3 regions of the Pantoea sp. PGP6 genome follow, and region 3 is predicted to be linked to each of the others. Evidence: predicted binding sites of a transcription regulator. Region 3 holds the regulator's gene; each other region holds the start of a gene.
The links. The regulator PurR, encoded in region 3, represses purine synthesis genes. The targets are predictions, from matches to a motif close to CANGCAAACGTTTGCNTG.
Positions count from the first base shown of each region.

Region 1: the regulator PurR is predicted to act here: its motif matches at 3,450-3,467, upstream of pyrC (dihydroorotase).
Region 2: the regulator PurR is predicted to act here: its motif matches at 3,720-3,737, upstream of purM (phosphoribosylformylglycinamidine cyclo-ligase).

Region 1 is NZ_JBQBMA010000001.1:2,790,518-2,796,348, forward strand. It holds gene ACLIBF_RS13610 (Gfo/Idh/MocA family protein) at 1-536, opposite strand, end outside; gene ACLIBF_RS13615 (YceH family protein) at 538-1,173, opposite strand; gene rimJ (ribosomal protein S5-alanine N-acetyltransferase) at 1,189-1,779, opposite strand; gene grxB (glutaredoxin 2) at 2,074-2,721, shown strand; gene ACLIBF_RS13630 (lipoprotein) at 2,837-3,400, shown strand; gene pyrC (dihydroorotase) at 3,532-4,575, shown strand; gene dinI (DNA damage-inducible protein I) at 4,638-4,883, shown strand; gene ACLIBF_RS13645 (hypothetical protein) at 5,030-5,302, shown strand; gene bssS (biofilm formation regulator BssS) at 5,552-5,806, shown strand.
Region 2 is NZ_JBQBMA010000001.1:1,240,726-1,246,556, forward strand. It holds gene pstA (phosphate ABC transporter permease PstA) at 1-917, shown strand, start outside; gene pstB (phosphate ABC transporter ATP-binding protein PstB) at 930-1,697, shown strand; gene purN (phosphoribosylglycinamide formyltransferase) at 1,982-2,620, opposite strand; gene purM (phosphoribosylformylglycinamidine cyclo-ligase) at 2,617-3,657, opposite strand; gene upp (uracil phosphoribosyltransferase) at 3,887-4,513, shown strand; gene uraA (uracil permease) at 4,673-5,831, shown strand, end outside.
Region 3 is NZ_JBQBMA010000001.1:2,482,563-2,488,393, reverse strand. It holds gene cfa (cyclopropane fatty acyl phospholipid synthase) at 1-384, opposite strand, end outside; gene punC (purine nucleoside transporter PunC) at 697-1,899, opposite strand; gene punR (DNA-binding transcriptional activator PunR) at 2,006-2,911, shown strand; gene purR (HTH-type transcriptional repressor PurR) at 2,908-3,933, opposite strand; gene cydH (cytochrome bd-I oxidase subunit CydH) at 4,215-4,304, shown strand; gene ACLIBF_RS12095 (C40 family peptidase) at 4,364-5,158, opposite strand; gene ACLIBF_RS12090 (Grx4 family monothiol glutaredoxin) at 5,523-5,831, shown strand, end outside.

The DNA of each region.
Region 1 (5,831 bases), 310 kb from region 3:
AACGGCTGACCGCCGAGCCACAGCGCGGTATCCACCACGTGCAGATAGTCATCCAGCAGGGTAAAACGCAGATCGTGCGGTCCGACGCTGTCGCTGCGGTGCTTTTCAATCCGCAACGAGGCGACGCTGCCCATCTCAGCTTTAAGCTGCTGATAGCGTGGAGCAAAGCGACGATTAAAACCCACCATCAGTTTGCGCTGCTGCCGGCCGGCAAGCTCAACCAGCGCTTCCGCCTGATCGAGGGTTTCCGCCAGCGGCTTATCGACGCAGACATCTTTGCCGGCCAGCAGCAGCGTCCTGACCACCTGATAGTGGCTCGCGGTGCTGCTGTGGACAAACACCGCATCGCAGGCGGCGGCCAGTTCGTCAATCGAGCTGAAACAGCGGATGCGAAAACTGTCGCAGACTGGCCGGGCTTTGGCCTGATTGGGCGAAAAAGCCCCCACCAGCGTCCAGTCAGTCGCCGCCGACAACACCGGCAGCCAGGCTTTCTGCGCGATGCCGCCCAGTCCCACCACGCCAATACGTAACGTCATTTCAGCTCTCCGTTTGCAGCAGTTGGGTGAGTTGCGCCTGCAGTTGCGCCACCTGATGTTCCAGCGCCGTGACGCGTGCAGCCAGATCGTCCGGCTCTGCGGCGTCACTCTCGTGTGGCAATTCCGCCTCATCGCTCAGCAGATGGATAAAACGGTGTTCGCGCCGACCCGGTTCCCGCGGCAGACGCATCACCGTGGCGCTGTCATCACGCTGCTGCAGCGCGTTGAGCGTCTGTTCCACCTCACTAACGTCGGTAAATTCATGCAGACGTCCGCTACGGGTACGCAGTTCACCCGGCGTCTGGGCACCGCGCAACAGCAGCAGTGTCAGCACCGCCACTTCCGCGCTGTTAAGCTTTAGCGTGCCAAAGGCGGAGTTGCAGAAGCGCTGAGCATATTTAACTACCCGCTGGCCCGATGCGCTGCTGGCGGTCACCAGATGCAATTTTTCCAGCTGATCGAGCTGATTTTGCACCTCGGTCTCGCTCAGGTTCATTACCGGCTCACGGTTCGATTTCTGATTACAGGCGCTGACCACCGCATTCAGGGAGAGCGGATACTGTTCCGGCGTCGTGACCTCTTTCTCCAGCAGACAGCCCAACACGCGCAACGCCTGCGCCGACAACGTCAATTTCATGCTGACTCCTTGTTATTATCCACGCCGATCAGACGTCCATTCCCGCCAGGTTAATGCCGTCAGGACGTGATCCTGCCAGCGGCCGTCGATCAACAGATAATCTTTGGCGTAACCCTCTTTTTCGAATCCGAGCCGCGCCAGCAAATCGCCGCTGCGCTGGTTGTGTGGCATGTAGTTGGCCATAATGCGGTGGATATGCTGCTGACGCTGCATATAGCGGATAGCCGACTGCAGCGCTTCAAACATCATGCCCTGCCCCTGCCATTTCTCGCCGAGTGAGTAGCCCAGATAACAGGCGTGGAACGAGCCGCGCAACACGTTGCTGAAATTAGCCACGCCGCGCACCTCGGTTTCATCGCTGTCCATCAGAATGAAATAGAATGCCGATCCCTGCTTATGCATATCGGTAATCAGCCCTAGACGCGCCTGCCAGCCTGAGGGATAGCAGTGGCTTTCATCGCGCACCGGCTCCCACGGCTTTAAAAACAGGCGGTTTTCTGCGTAATAATCTGCCAGCCGCCAGGCATCACGCTCGTGAACCAGACGGACCACCAGCCGGTCGGTGGTTAATCGCACCCTTGGCGCGGCAGAACGATAGCCAAACATCCTGACTCCTGAAATCAAAGGCTGATAAAGATGAGCCGTAATTACCCTGCTTTCACTATAACCGTCGCCTGGGCTGCGGTAAAACGTTACCCGCGATCAAGCTGCAAACACCTTGATTTTGCTCTGATATCGCCATTGATTTTGACGGTGATTACCGGCCCGGACCCGCTCTGACGCCGATCGGTTCCGCATCCGGCGCGGGTGGGTTTGCCCTGCCGCTTAATCTCTTCCATACTTTTTGGCGAGTCCGAAAACAGGATGAATTGATTCATGCTGTCAACAAAGGAGATCAGGATGAAGCTGTATATCTATGAACACTGCCCTTTCTGCGTTAAGGCGCGGATGATTTTCGGCCTGAAAAATCTGCCGGTTGAGCTGGTGGTGATGCTCAATGACGACGAAGAGACGCCCAAACGGCTGATCGGTCAGAAAATGGCCCCGATCCTGCAAAAACAGGATGGCAGCGCCATGCCGGAGAGCATGGATATCGTGCATTATATCGATCGACTGGAGGGCGAACCGCTGATCACCGGCGCCCTCAATCCGGCCATCGCTGACTGGCTGCGCCACATGAACGGCTATGTTAACAAACTGCTGTTACCGCGCATCGCCGAGGCCCCTTTTGCAGAATTTGCCACACCGGAAGCGCGCGACTATTTCCGCAACAAAAAGCAGGCCAGCATTGGAGATTTCACCGAGCTGAAAAGCCATGCTGCCGGGATGATCAAAAATGTCAGCGGCGATCTGCGCCAGCTCGATAAATTAATTGTTCAGCCTAATGCGGTGAACGGTGAACTCTCTGAGGATGATTTTAACCTGTTCCCGCTGCTGCGCTCGCTGACGCTGGTTGCCGGTATCGACTGGCCGGCCAGAGTCGCAGAGTACCGCGATAACATGGCCAAGCAAACCCAGGTCAATCTGCTCTCCTCGATCGCCCAGTAACCCCTAACGGATGAGAAACCGAATACGTTTCTCATCCCTTTCCTGATGACACCTGAGATGCATTCAGGCACGCTATGCGCTGTTCAATTAGCTTCGTCATTTAGGATGAATATCGATGAAAAAGGGTTTTTCCGGCCTTGCCGCTCTGTTACTGGTGCTGCTGGTTAGCGGCTGTAATCAACTGACGCAGTACACCATCAGCGAACAGGAAGTGAATCAGGCGCTGCAAAAGCACAATAACTATGAAAAAGATATCGGGCTCTCCGGACTGGTTAATGCCCATATCGTGCTCAATAATCTCACCAGCCAGATTGGCCGCGAAGAGCCGGGCAAAGTGACACTTTCCGGTAACGCGAAGATCAATGTTACCTCCCTCTTTGGGCCACAGCAGGCCGATATGCAGCTGAAGATGCGCGCTCAGCCGGTGTTCGATCAGCAGCAGGGCGCCATCTATCTGCGCGATCTGGAGATTGTTGATGCGCAGGTCACACCGGAAAAAATGGCCTCGATCATCAAGACGCTGACGCCTTATCTGAATCAGTCGCTGAAAAGCTATTTCGATCAGAAACCGGCTTACGTGCTGAGTACCGATCGAAGTAAAGGTGAGTCGCTGGCGAAGAAATTTGCCAAAGGCCTGGAAGTGAAACCGGGTGAGCTGGTGATCCCGTTTACTGACTGATCAACCGCCGCGCCTGACGGCGCGGATTTTCATCCGGCTGCAAAAAGCAGGTGCAAACGGTTGCCTGAATCCTTATGCTTAGACCCCGGCCTAAACGTGCCTTTCGTTTCCTTTCTGCCGGAGCCTCATTAATGACTGCACAACCTCAGCAACTTACTATCCGCCGCCCTGACGACTGGCATATTCATCTGCGTGACGATGAAATGCTTAAAACGGTGCTGCCGTATACCAGCGCGGTGAATGGTCGTGCCATTGTGATGCCCAATCTGGTGCCGCCGGTGACCAGCGTGGCGGCAGGTGAAGCCTACCGCGATCGGATTCTGGCGGCGCTGCCCGCTGACCACGCCTTCACACCGCTGATGACCTGCTATCTCACCGATTCGCTTGACCCGGATGAGCTGGAGCGCGGCTTCACTGCCGGCCTGTTTACCGCCGCCAAACTTTATCCGGCGCATGCCACCACTAACTCCAGCCACGGCGTTACCAACATCGCCGACATCGCCAGCGTACTGGAGCGGATGCAGCGACTCGGTATGCCGCTGCTGGTGCACGGTGAAGTTACCGACGCTCACATTGATATTTTCGATCGCGAGGCGCGCTTTATTGAGACGGTGATGATGCCGCTTCGCCAGCAGTTTCCGGCACTGAAAGTGGTGATGGAGCATATCACCACCCGTGAAGCAGCGGAGTACGTTGCCGCGGCCGATGAGACGCTGGGCGCGACCATCACCCCGCAGCATCTGATGTTTAACCGCAACCACATGCTGGTCGGCGGCATCCGTCCACACCACTATTGCCTGCCAATCCTCAAGCGCAATGTGCATCAGGAGGCGCTACGCAAGGTGGTGGCCAGCGGCCATCCCCGCTTCTTCCTCGGCACCGATACCGCGCCGCACCTGCGTCACCTGAAAGAAGCGAGCTGCGGCTGCGCCGGCGTCTTCAGTGCGCCGACGTCGTTAGCGGCCTACGCCACGGTATTTGAAGAGCTGGATGCGCTGTCGCATTTTGAAGCATTCTGCTCTGAAAACGGTCCACGCTTTTACGGCCTGCCGCTCAACGACAGCCGCATCACGCTGGTACGTGAATCGTGGCAGGTGCCAGAGAGCATCGCACTCGGCGCGCATTCGCTGGTGCCGTTCCTCGCCGGTGAGACGCTGAACTGGCGTATCGCATAATTTCGCTTGCCTCCAGCCTGTTGATACTGTAAATATATACAGTATCTTATCTGGAGGCTCCCATGCGTGTTGAAATTACCGTATCGAATACCCGACCTCTTCCTGCGGGCGCGATAGAAGCGTTGAGCGACGAGCTGTCGCGCCGCATTGACGAACAGTTCCCGGACAGCACCAATCAGGTTAAAGTGCGCTACGCCAGTGCCAATAACCTGAGCGTGCTGGGCGGGGGCAAAGAGACTCGCGATCAGATCAGCGAAATCCTGCAGCAAACGTGGGAAAGCGCTGACGACTGGTTCATTACCGATTAACCGCCTCTGTGCTGTTTTTACCGGGTTTCGCCACCCGGTTTTTTTATCTTTTCTCCCCTCTCGCACTTCCCTATTCCTGCATCTAGACTCTGAATGATCAATGCCCTATCCTTGCGCTCGTCATGCATAACAGGAGGTGCGATACCATGACTACTGATAAACCGGAAGAGGCGATGACCTTTGGTGAGTTGTTAGCACTGATTGGTGATCAGCAACGTCGGCTGACGGTGCTGGAAAATGCCTTTTCCAGTCTGATTTTCTGTCTTGACGATCGTGCCAGTCAGTTGCTGGTGCACAATCTGTCGCTGGAAGCCCAAAACCAGAACCATGATGAGCAACTGCAACAGCATTTTGCCCGTCTGGCTGAAGCGCTGCAAAAGCGCGGTGGCGGCATCGCACCGGAAACTCCGGCGCTTTAACCGCAGCCCCAGGCTCTCTCCCTCGCGTTTCTGGTCCTGAAGAATCACTGATTAAAATGCCTGATCGTCAGGCATTTTATTTTTTCATCCGCCACCTTTTAAACACAAATATTCTGTGAGAAGCTGAGTGCAGGCATTTTTTCATCAGTAATAGCCCGCTTTACTGTTATAATAGTTTCGCTATTGGAATAAAAAAGCCGCATTGAACCTCATCATGCACTTCGTTTAACGAGTAATAAGGAGGTTATAATGGACAGAAGAAAAGATGTGATTCAGACCCATCCACTGGTGGGTTGGGATATCAGTACCGTTGACAGTTATGATGCCATGATGATCCGCCTGCACTCGTTATCGTCGCAGGATCAAAAAGAAGAAGAAGCGGATGTTGGCCCGACCTACTGGCTGACAACGGATGTGGCAAGGCAGTTCATCTCGATCCTCGAAGCGGGTATCGCTAAGATTGAATCAGCCGAGCAAGTAGAACGACTCCTTAAGAAGCACTAATTCCTGCCACATCAAAGAGGCGCCC
Region 2 (5,831 bases), 1.2 Mb from region 3:
ATGTGCATGGCATCGACCACGCGATTCCGCTAACGGAAATTGTCGATAGCTGGAAACCCAACGCAATGACGCTGGGCGAAAAGAGTCTCCATTTCCTGCATCAGTTGTGGCGCTTTGTCAGCGACTCGCCGGCCGACGGTGGAAGCGAATCCGGTGCTTTCCCGGCGATCTTTGGCACTGTGCTGATGGTGTTGCTGATGTCGATTGTGGTGATGCCGCTTGGGGTGATCGCCGCAATCTGGCTGCACGAATATGCCGGGCGCAACGCACTGACCCGGCTGGTGCGGATTGCGGTGGTTAATCTGGCCGGGGTGCCTTCAATCGTGTATGGCGTCTTTGGCCTTGGCTTTTTTGTCTGGCTGGTCGGCGGCACGATCGATCAGCTGTTCTTCGCCAGCGCATTGCCCAATCCGACCTTCGGCACGCCGGGCCTGCTGTGGGCGGCGTTAACGCTAGCGTTACTGACGCTGCCGGTGGTGATCGTGGCGACGGAAGAGGGACTTTCCCGCATTCCAGATAGTCTGCGTCAGGGATCGCTGGCGCTTGGTGCCACGCAGGCGGAAACCCTGTGGCATGTGGTGCTGCCGCTGGCGGTGCCGGCAATGCTGACCGGATTGATCCTCGCCGTGGCACGCGCAGCGGGCGAAACCGCACCGCTGATGCTGGTCGGGGTGGTGAAAATGGTGCCGGAATTACCGATCGATGCGGTGTTCCCTTATCTGCACCTCGACCGCAAATTTATGCATCTTGGCTTCCAGATTTACGATCTGGCGTTTCAGAGTCCGAATATTGAAGCTGACCGGCCGCTGGTGTTCGCCACCGCGCTGCTGCTGGTGCTGATTATTCTGTCGCTCAATTTGCTGGCGATGAGCCTGCGTCACCGCCTGCGTGAACGCTATCGCCTTATGACTCAATAACAGGCTATGACTATGACGCCCGACACTGACATTGCGCTCACCGTTAACCATCTCTCTCTGTGGTACGGCGAGCGCCAGGCGCTGCAGGACATTTCGCTGCAGGTGCCAAAAAACCGCATTACCGCGCTGATCGGCCCGTCCGGCTGCGGTAAATCGACCCTGCTGCGCTGCTTCAATCGGATGAACGATGTGATCGATCACTGTCGGATCGACGGTGAGGTGCTGCTGGGCGCGGTGCCGATCATGCGGCCGGATCAGGATCTTTCTGCGCTGCGTCGGCGGGTCGGGATGGTGTTTCAGCGGCCCAATCCGTTTCCGAAGTCGATCTATGAAAACGTGGTTTACGGCCTGCGATTACAGGGCGTGCGCGATCGGCGGGTGCTGAACGAAGCCTGCGAACGTGCGCTGCGGGCGGCGGCGTTATGGAGTGAGGTGAAGGATCAACTGGGGCAGAATGCGCTGACGCTCTCGACCGGACAGCAGCAGCGGCTGGTGATTGCGCGGGCGATTGCTATCGAACCGGAGGTTCTGCTGCTGGATGAACCGACCTCGGCGCTGGACCCCATCTCTACCCTGGTGATTGAAGAGCTGATGACAACGCTGAAGCAGCACTTTACGCTGGTGCTGGTCACCCACAATATGCAGCAGGCGTCACGCGTATCGGACTATACCGCTTTTATGCATCAGGGCGCGCTGGTGGAGTTTGACGATACCGATCGCATCTTTACTGCGCCGAAACAACGACGCACCGAAGATTACATTACCGGCCGCTACGGTTAAGGAAAGGGATAAGAGCGGGGTTTAGTCAGACGACTGATAAACTTAAAGCGATGGGAGCCGATGCCCGGAGTAAAGCATCGCGGGCCATCGACAAAAACGTCGGGAGCGTTTTTGAACAACGCAAAGCGTTGGCCCGGCTACGGGCGCACCTCAGGGATGAGGTGCGTAATCGCCCGCGCTGAGCGGCCAGGGATGGCGTTTTTTGCGTCTTTACGGAGGGCACAGGCTCTCTGAGCCTTTACTCTGCCATCACTTCAGAAGAAATGATGGCTTCTCCTTCCACGTCAGTCGTTTGCATAGCCCTGCGGCGGCAAGGGTTCACCGTCCAGCCAGGCTTTCCCGTCACGCATCCTGAGCCGTCCGTCGATAAACCAGCTAATCACCAGCGGATAGATCGCATGTTCCTGATGCTGCACCCGCTCAGTAATCTCCGCCTCACTGTCATCCGGGAATACCGGCACTTTGGCCTGCAGGATCACCGGGCCGCCATCCAGTTCATCGGTGACAAAATGCACTGAGGTCCCGTGTTCGCTATCGCCGTTCTCCAGTGCCTGACGGTGTGTATGCAGGCCGGGGTATTTCGGCAGCAGAGAAGGGTGAATATTCAGCAGGCGGTCATGGAAATGGGCGACAAACGCACTGCTGAGAATCCGCATATAGCCTGCCAGTACCACCAGATCCGGTGACCAGGCCTCGATTTCAGCGATCAGCTGACGGTCGAAGGCGTCACGATCAGCGAAGTCGCTGGCGGCCAGCGCTTTGGCGGGAATGCCCGCTTCCTGCGCCCGGGTCAGGCCATAGGCCGCAGCACGGTTGCTGATAACGGCAGCGACGCTGCCGTTAATCCGCCCGCTGGCGCAGGCGTCAAGGATGGACTGAAGGTTGGTTCCGTTGCCGGAAATCAGTACAACCAGCTTTTTCATCCGTTGATGACCACACGCTCTTCCGCATCGGAGGCCTTGATCACGCCCAGCTTCCACGCTTTTTCACCGGCAGCCTGCATCAGCGCGACGGCTTTGTCCGCCTCATCCGGGCTCAGGGCAATGATCATCCCGACGCCGCAGTTAAAGGTGCGGTACATCTCAAAGCGGCTGACGTTGCCCGCCTGCTGCATCCAGCTGAATACCGCAGGCCACTGCCAGCTCTTCTCGTCAATCACCGCCTGGGTGTTGTCGGGCAGGACGCGCGGAATGTTTTCCCAGAAGCCGCCACCGGTCAGGTGCGCAATCGCATGCACATCGACCTGCTCAATCAGGCTGAGGATATTTTTTACGTAGATGCGGGTTGGTTCCAGCAGGTGGTCAGCCAGCGGTTTGCCTTCCAGCTGTTCAACCAGCGGATCGGTATTGCTGACTTCCAGAATCTTACGCACCAGCGAGTAGCCGTTAGAGTGAGGACCGCTTGAACCGAGCGCGATCAGCACGTCGCCGTCCTGCACTTTACTGCCGTCGATGATTTCTGATTTTTCAACCACGCCGACACAGAAACCGGCTACGTCGTAATCTTCACCGTGGTACATGCCCGGCATTTCAGCGGTTTCGCCGCCAACCAGCGCACAACCTGACTGCAGACAGCCTTCGGCGATGCCGGTGATCACCGCAGAAGCGGTATCAACGTCCAGTTTGCCGGTGGCGTAATAGTCGAGGAAGAACAGCGGCTCTGCACCCTGAACCACCAGGTCGTTGACGCACATCGCGACCAGGTCAATGCCAATCGCATCGTGGCGCTTAAGGTCCATCGCCAGACGCAGCTTGGTGCCGACGCCATCGGTGCCGGAGACCAGCACCGGTTCACGGTATTTTTGCGGCAGCGCGCAAAGCGCACCGAAGCCGCCCAGTCCACCCATTACTTCCGGGCGACGCGTCTTTTTCACTACGCCTTTAATACGGTCAACCAGGGCGTTACCAGCATCAATATCAACACCGGCGTCTTTGTAACTGAGAGAGGTCTTGTCGGTCACTGCGAGGTCCCCACGCGAGTTGCGGTTGGTGGTTTAAATAAAGCGCGGCAATTCTACCAGCGCAGGCAAACGTTTGCGAGTCCGGGATTGCGCACCAGGCGATTTTCATCAATCCTTATTTTGTCCCGGTAAATGCTGCCGCCTTGCGCAAGGATAAGTGGCGCGAAGGCGAAAAGGCGGTATAATCCCGCGATTTTTTTTTAGCTCAACTCATTCCGGGAGAACACCAATGAAGATCGTGGAAGTCAGACACCCGCTGGTCAAACATAAACTGGGCTTGATGCGTGAGCATGATATCAGTACCAAGCGTTTCCGCGAGCTGGCATCAGAAGTGGGCAGCCTGCTGACCTACGAAGCCACCGCCGATCTGGAAACCGAAAAAGTGACTATTGAGGGCTGGAACGGCCCGGTGCAGATCGATCAAATCAAAGGTAAAAAAATTACGGTGGTCCCGATTCTGCGTGCCGGTCTCGGCATGATGGAAGGCGTGCTGGAGCATGTTCCCAGCGCACGCATCAGCGTGGTGGGCGTCTACCGTGATGAAGAAACCCTGGAACCTGTTCCCTATTTCCAGAAGCTGGTCTCGAACATTGAAGAGCGCCTGGCGCTGGTGGTAGACCCGATGCTGGCGACCGGTGGTTCAATGATCGCCACCATCGACCTGCTGAAAAAAGCCGGTTGCAGCAGCATTAAAGTGCTGGTGCTGGTGGCCGCGCCAGAAGGGATTGCCGCTCTGGAAAAAGCGCATCCTGACGTAGAGCTCTATACCGCGTCGGTCGATCAGGGACTGAACGACAAAGGTTACATCATTCCTGGGCTCGGTGACGCCGGGGATAAGATTTTCGGAACCAAATAAATCGCATAGCCGGCCGGAGAGTCGGCTTTTTTTTGGCAAAAAAAGCATCATCCCCAATCGGATAACACCCGCCGTCTGGCATCAGCTTCCCGCACTCTGCGTGACGCTGCGTCGGCGCGGGTGTCACCAACGGGGAAAACTAACGCAAGGGGATAAATGATGACTCGTCGCGCCATTGGCGTCAGTGAACGACCGCCGTTACTGCAAACCATTCCACTCAGCCTGCAACATCTGTTCGCCATGTTTGGCGCCACGGTGCTGGTGCCGATTCTGTTCCACATCAACCCGGCTACCGTACTGTTATTCAACGGTGTCGGCACGCTGATTTATCTGTTTATCTGTAAGGGCAAAATTCCTGCCTATCTTGGCTCAAGCTTTGCTTTTATCTCGCCGGTGCTGCTGCTGTTGCCACTGGGCTACGAGGTGGCGCTCGGCGGATTTATTCTATGCGGCGTGCTGTTCTGTATTGTGGCGCTGATTGTGAAACGGGCCGGTACCGGCTGGCTGGATGTGATGTTCCCGCCGGCGGCGATGGGCGCGATTGTCGCAGTCATCGGCCTTGAACTGGCTGGCGTGGCGGCGAATATGGCCGGTCTGCTGCCGGCTGAGGGCAGTTCGCCCGATAGCACCACGGTGATTATCTCGCTGGTGACGCTGGCGGTGACGGTGTTTGGTTCGGTGCTGTTTCGCGGCTTTCTGGCGATCATCCCGATTCTGATCGGGGTGCTGGTCGGCTATACGCTCTCGTGGTTTATGGGCATCGTCGACTGGAGCGGGGTAGAGAACGCGCCGTGGTTCGCGCTGCCAACCTTCTATACGCCACGCTTCGAGTGGGTGGCAATGCTGACTATTCTGCCGGCGGCGCTGGTGGTGATTGCCGAACACATCGGTCATCTGGTGGTCACGGCCAATATCGTAAAGAAAGATCTGATCCGCGACCCTGGCCTGCACCGCTCGATGTTCGCCAATGGCTTATCAACGGTGATTTCTGGTTTCTTTGGCTCGACCCCCAACACCACCTACGGTGAGAATATCGGCGTGATGGCGATTACCCGCGTCTACAGCACCTGGGTAATTGGCGGCGCGGCGATCCTCGCCATTCTGCTGTCCTGCGTCGGTAAACTGGCGGCGGCGATTCAGGCGATCCCGGTGCCGGTGATGGGCGGCGTCTCGCTGCTGCTGTACGGGGTAATTGGCGCGTCCGGTATCCGGGTGCTGATCGAATCCAAAGTGGATTACAACAAAGCGCAGAATCTGATCCTGACCTCGGTAATCCTGATCATCGGCGTCAGCGGCGCGAAGGTGCATATCGGCGCGG
Region 3 (5,831 bases):
AGAAAACAAATCGTTTCCTAAATCATAATGCTCTTTACCGACAATCCAGGCGCGTTTTTTCGACTGGAGGTTGGTTAAGCGCGCCGCGGCAATACGCAGCGTATCTTTAAAATGATGTGGAAGTTGCTGGTCCAGTTTATGTTTGAGCACGTGGTGGAAGAATATATCCAGCCGATCGCATTCCCACCAGCCGTCCATATAACTTTCGCCCAGACCCAGCGATCCCTCCTGCAAAACACGTTTAAAGAAGTCAGGGTTTTTAACCTGAATATCCCAGCTACGTGAGCCATTAATTTCGATATCTGCTTTATCCAGCAGTTCATGAACGATGCGATACCAATGGTTTTCTTCGAGGCTCACTTCTTCTACATACGATGAACTCATAGCTTCTCCACCACCTGTCCAATCTTAACCTGAAAAAGAATAGTCAATTTCTTCAGGAATTGAGAAAAGTCACGGATGACTCCGTAAACCAGATATCTGGCGTGATACAGAGGATTAAAACGGTGCAAAACGATCCGGCGCGATAACCCTAACCTGCGCGCAGACGCCATCCCGGCAACCCGGTTGCCAATCAATGTGTAACGTTATTATGTTGTTGATTTGTTGCAGAATTATTGACCCGAATGAGTATATTCTCACGCGGGTCAATATTCAATGACTTATTGTTAGCTTGCTAACTAAAAAATCATTGCTTCAGTGATTATCCTGGCAGGCGGTAGAGGGGGTGGCAACATCAGATTGTGCGTTTGCAATACGCTGCATCACGAAGCCGAGCAGGGCAAGCAGGATAGTCAGCGCCATCATCAGGGTAGTGGTCAGCAGCGGCTGCGTCAGTCCGGCCGAGACGGCCAGGCTGGCGGCGAAGCATAATCCCAGTTGCAGAGTATTCTGCAATGCTGCCGCTTTACCGGTGGCGTCAGGGAAAGGCATCAGCGCAGCGGAAACCACGATCGGGTAGATGGCACCATTGGCCAGCGCCATGCCGCAGAACGGCAGCAGCAGGCTGACCAGCGTACTGTGGCCGGAAAGCGCAACCGCAAACAGCGCCAGAATGCTCAGGCTGTAGATCGCCAGCAGCCACGGCAGCAACTGTGCACCAGCAAAACGGTTGAGCAGGGCGCGGCAGCCGAAACCGCCAATCAGGAATGCAAAGGTTTGTGGCAGATAGCTCAGACCGATGTCGGCTGGCGTCAGGCCCAGATCGGCCAGAATAAACGGCGAGCCGGTCAGCCAGGCAAAAAAGCTGGCGGAACAGGCGGAGTAGATCAGCACGTTGCCACTGTAGACCCGCGACTTCAGCAGAGTGAAAAAGCCAGGCTGTGCGCCTTGCTCACCTTTGGCTTTACGGCTGGCCGGCAGACGCAGGGTAGTGAGGATCAAGGCCACGGCAATCAGCGTCAGCACCAGAAAAATAGACCGCCAGTGAAAATGGCTGATCAGCCAGGCGCCCAGCAACGGCGCCAGCGCTGGCGAGAGTGCCACCAGTGGCATAATGGTGGCGAACACCTTGTTGGCGCGCGCCGCCGGATAACGATCCACAACCAGCGCCTGCCAGCTAACGGCTGCGGCACAGACGCCGATCGCCTGAATAAAGCGCAGCGCCAGCATCAGATAGATATTATTGACCCACAGCATACCGGCGCAGCCGACGGCAAACAGCGCCAGTCCGGCCAGCAATACCGGCTTGCGGCCGATGCGATCTGACAGCGGTCCCCAGAACAGCTGACCGCAGGCAAAGCCCGCCAGGAACAGGCTCATACTGGCGCTGATCAGGCCGGGTGAGGTGTTAAAAGTTTGCTGCATCGCGCCGAAGGCGGGCAGGTACATATCGGTGGCTAAAAAGCCCAGCATGCTCAGCAGAGCGAGATAAGGCATAAATCCTTTTGACGGTGACATCTGATTCTCATTTTGCAGGTTGAACGCGGCAGAGTGTAAAAGGTGCGTTTGCCGCTGTGAAACGCTAATATTTGCCGGTTGCTGTTAAAAAAATTGAAGGCAGATTATGTGGTCAGAATATGCATTAGAGGTGGTGGATGCGGTGGCGCGCGGTGGCAGCTTCAGCGCCGCGGCGCAGGAGCTGCATCGGGTGCCATCTGCTATCAGCTATACCGTGCGTCAGCTGGAAACGTGGCTGGCGGTACCGCTGTTTGAGCGCCAGCATCGCGAGGTGGTATTAACCCCCGCTGGCGAGCATTTTGTCCGTGAAGGGCGCAGCGTTATCAAAAAAATGCTCGCCACCCGCCGCCAGTGTCAGCAGCTGGCTAACGGCTGGCGTGGACAGCTGAGTATTGCGGTCGACTGCATCGTCAAGCCGCAGCGCACCCGGCAGTTAGTCAAAGATTTTTACCGCCATTTCCCCGACATGGAGTTGCACATCAGTTATGAAGTGTTTAACGGCGTCTGGGATGCGCTGGCGGATGATCGGGTTGAAGTGGCCATCGGCGCCACTCAGGCGATACCGGTCGGCGGACGCTTTGCCTTTCGCGACATGGGGACGCTCAACTGGCGCTGCGTGGTGGCGAACCACCATCCGCTGACTGGCGTGAGTCAGATTGATGACGACACCCTGCGCAGCTGGCCGTCGCTGGTGCTGGAAGATACCTCACGCGCGCTGCCACGCCGGATGACGTGGACGCTCGACAATCAGCGTCGTCTGGTGGTGCCGGAATGGCAGACCGGCCTGGATTGCGTGCTGGCGGGATTGTGTGTGGCGATGGTGCCGGGGCATCTGGCGCGGCCATTACTGGACAGCGGAGCGCTGGTGGAGCTGACGTTGCCGGTTGCATTTCCGGACAGCCCCTGTTGCGTAAGCTGGGCGGAAGATCGCGCATCACCGGCGACGGGCTGGTTACTCAGCTATCTGGGTGATGCGCAAACGCTTAATCAGGAGTGGTTAAGCGAAGATTAACGGCGATAGTCGCGGAACGGACCGTCAGCCACGGAACGACGTTCAATCAGCGTCGGATGCACTTCGATGGTCTGAGAAACCTCTCGTTTACTGGTGATGCGGTCAAGCAGCATCTCCAGCGCTTTCTCACCCAGTTGTGCTTTTGGCTGATGCACGGTAGTCAGCGCAGGCGCGAAGTAGCGCGCGTTGCGCACATTGTCATATCCGATCACCGAAATGTCCTGCGGCACCCGCAAACCCATCTCATCGGCGGCGCAAATCGCGCCCATCGCCATGATATCACCACCGCAGAACACCGCGGTCGGGCGCTGTTTCTGCGACAGGATCTGCTGCATCGCCTGATAGCCTGATTCCGGTTCGAAGTCGCCCTGCACGATCCATTCGGCACGCGGCTGAATGCCGGCTTCTTCCAGCGCCTTGAGGAAACCAGCATGACGTCCGCCGCCGGTGTTGCGCTCCATCTGACCGGGAATCGCGCCAATCTCACGGTGACCGCGCTCAATCAGATAACGTCCGGCCAGATAGCCGCCCTGAAACGCATTATCCAGCACCGTGTCGGTGAAGTCGGCGCGTGACTCGCCCCAGTCCATCACCACCATCGGGATATTACGATTTTCTTCCAGCATCTTCAGCAGATCGTCCGGATACTCAGAACACATTACCAGCAAACCATCGACGCGCTTCTGCGCCATCATGCTGAGATAGGCTCGCTGCTTTTGCAGGTCGTTATGCGCATTGCCCAGAATCAGGGTGTAACCTTTGTCGAAGCAGTGATTCTCCACCGCCTCAATAATTTCAGCAAAGTAGGGCGCTTCGCTCGAGGTTGCCAGCAGGCCCAGCGTTTTGGTGTGATTCACTTTCAGGCTGCGCGCTACGGCGCTCGGCGAATAGTGCAGTTCCTGAATCGCCTGCCAGACGGCGTTGCGCGTCTCTTCAGCGACAAAACGCGTTTTGTTGATGACGTGCGAAACGGTGGTCGTTGAGACGCCGGCGCGTTTTGCCACATCTTTAATTGTTGCCATTAAAATCGGACTCCAGGGCTTATCTAACGCAATGATAAGCATAATGTTAAACGTTTGCGTCTGCTCAGGGTTTTCTCCGCAATTATGCAGCTTTTCTGGCCGGTAAACAGGCGTCTGGCGGGTAATGAGCGCCTGAAAAGGAGAGCAAACGGAACCGGGGCTGCGCGCGTTGCGCAACAAAGGCAGGATTCTAACAAGGCTGGACGGATAAAACGAGATTTTTACCGGCCCGTATGGGAAAATGGCTTATCCCTACAAAATGTGTGACTAAGGAGCGGTAAATGAGTACAGATTTGAAACTGGCCCTGATGACCACCGTCGGCTGTCTGCTGATGATTGTCGCCTTTAGCTTTACAGCTGTGCTGCACTAATGAAAAAGCCGGGCATCGCCCGGCTTTTCTCTGTCTGGTTATTCGCGTAGCGAATCCGCTTAACGAATGGTTTTCGGCGTCATCACCCGACGCGCGCCGATGTAGTGACGCTGCCAGTAATCTTCACCCAGCGCACTGATCTGAATATCTTTGCCGGTGCGTGGCGACTGAATAAATTTGCCGTTGCCGAGATAAACCCCAACGTGATCGGCGGTGCCGCGACCATTAATCCGGAAGAAGACTAAATCGCCTTTCTCCAGCGACTCACGTTTTACCGGCGCGGCGTCGCGCAGGTGGTACATCTCATTGGCGGTACGCGGGATCTTAAATTTAACCAGATCTTTATAGGCGTACCACACCAGACCGCTGCAGTCGAAACCGGTGTGCGGTGAGGTGCCGCCCCACTGATAGGGTTTACCCAGCTGGCCCATCAACTTGGTCATCGCCGTCTCGCGCGCCTTCTGGTAGCGCTGGCGATGTGACTTGCTCATTTTAATGGTGCCGGTGTCACCGCTGTCATTGCTGCTGGCGTCAGCCGTTTTAAGCAGACGCTGATGGCCGTAGCGTTTCTTACTGGCGGTTTTGAGCAGGGTTTTGCTTTTCTTTGCGGGAAGATGACTGGCGGTGAGTTCGCTTTTTTTCTGTTTTTTGAGTTTGAGCTTCTGGACCGGGCTGACGCGTGTTTTCTTCGCCGACGTTTTCAACGGGCGACGCTTGCGGCGCTCATCTTCGCGCGCACTCTTTTTCTCTGCTTTATGCGAACTGACATTCACCGGCGCCTGCGGGGAAGCAGAAGCGATGTTGAAGAACAGTTGCGCAAAGGCAAGGATGAAAAGCGTAATGATTAAACGCATAGTCCGGTTTTAGTTAAGTTGTCAGGGCCACTACGCACCGCGACAAAGTTGGGAAAAATCTGATCCAGGATCAGCGCCGAAGCCATTCTAGTCCAGTTCACCTGAAAACCGTAACGCCTTTTTTTATTAATCTTTCGGCCTCGCCCGTTTGCGCTGAAAATGAGCATTTTCAGCGTCTTATATCTACAAAACTATTGCAAATTATTAATATGTTACTTGTAGTTAATAATCGGGAGTTAACAGGGCCGAAAAGAGGACTTAACAAACATGGCGATTTAATCGGGTAACCCCCAAAATCTCGTTTTCAGTCCTGGTGCGAAGTCGCTACAATAAACAAACACGAAGTGACGAATTAAGGAAGGCAATTATGAGTACTGTAGAAAAAATTCAGCGCCAGATCGCAGAAAACCCGATCCTGCTGTACATGAAAGGTTCCCCGAAACTGCCAAGCTGCGGTTTCTCTGCGCAGGCGGTACAGGCGCTGTCAGCCTGCGGTGAGCGTTTTGCTTACGTGGATATTCTGCAGAACCCAGACATTCGTGCAGAGCTGCCGAAATATGCCAACTGGCCAACCTTCCCGCAGCTGTGGATTGATGGCGAACTGGTCGGCGGATGTGACATCATCGTCGAAATGTTCCAGCGCGGTGAACTGCAGTCGCTGATTAAAGAGACC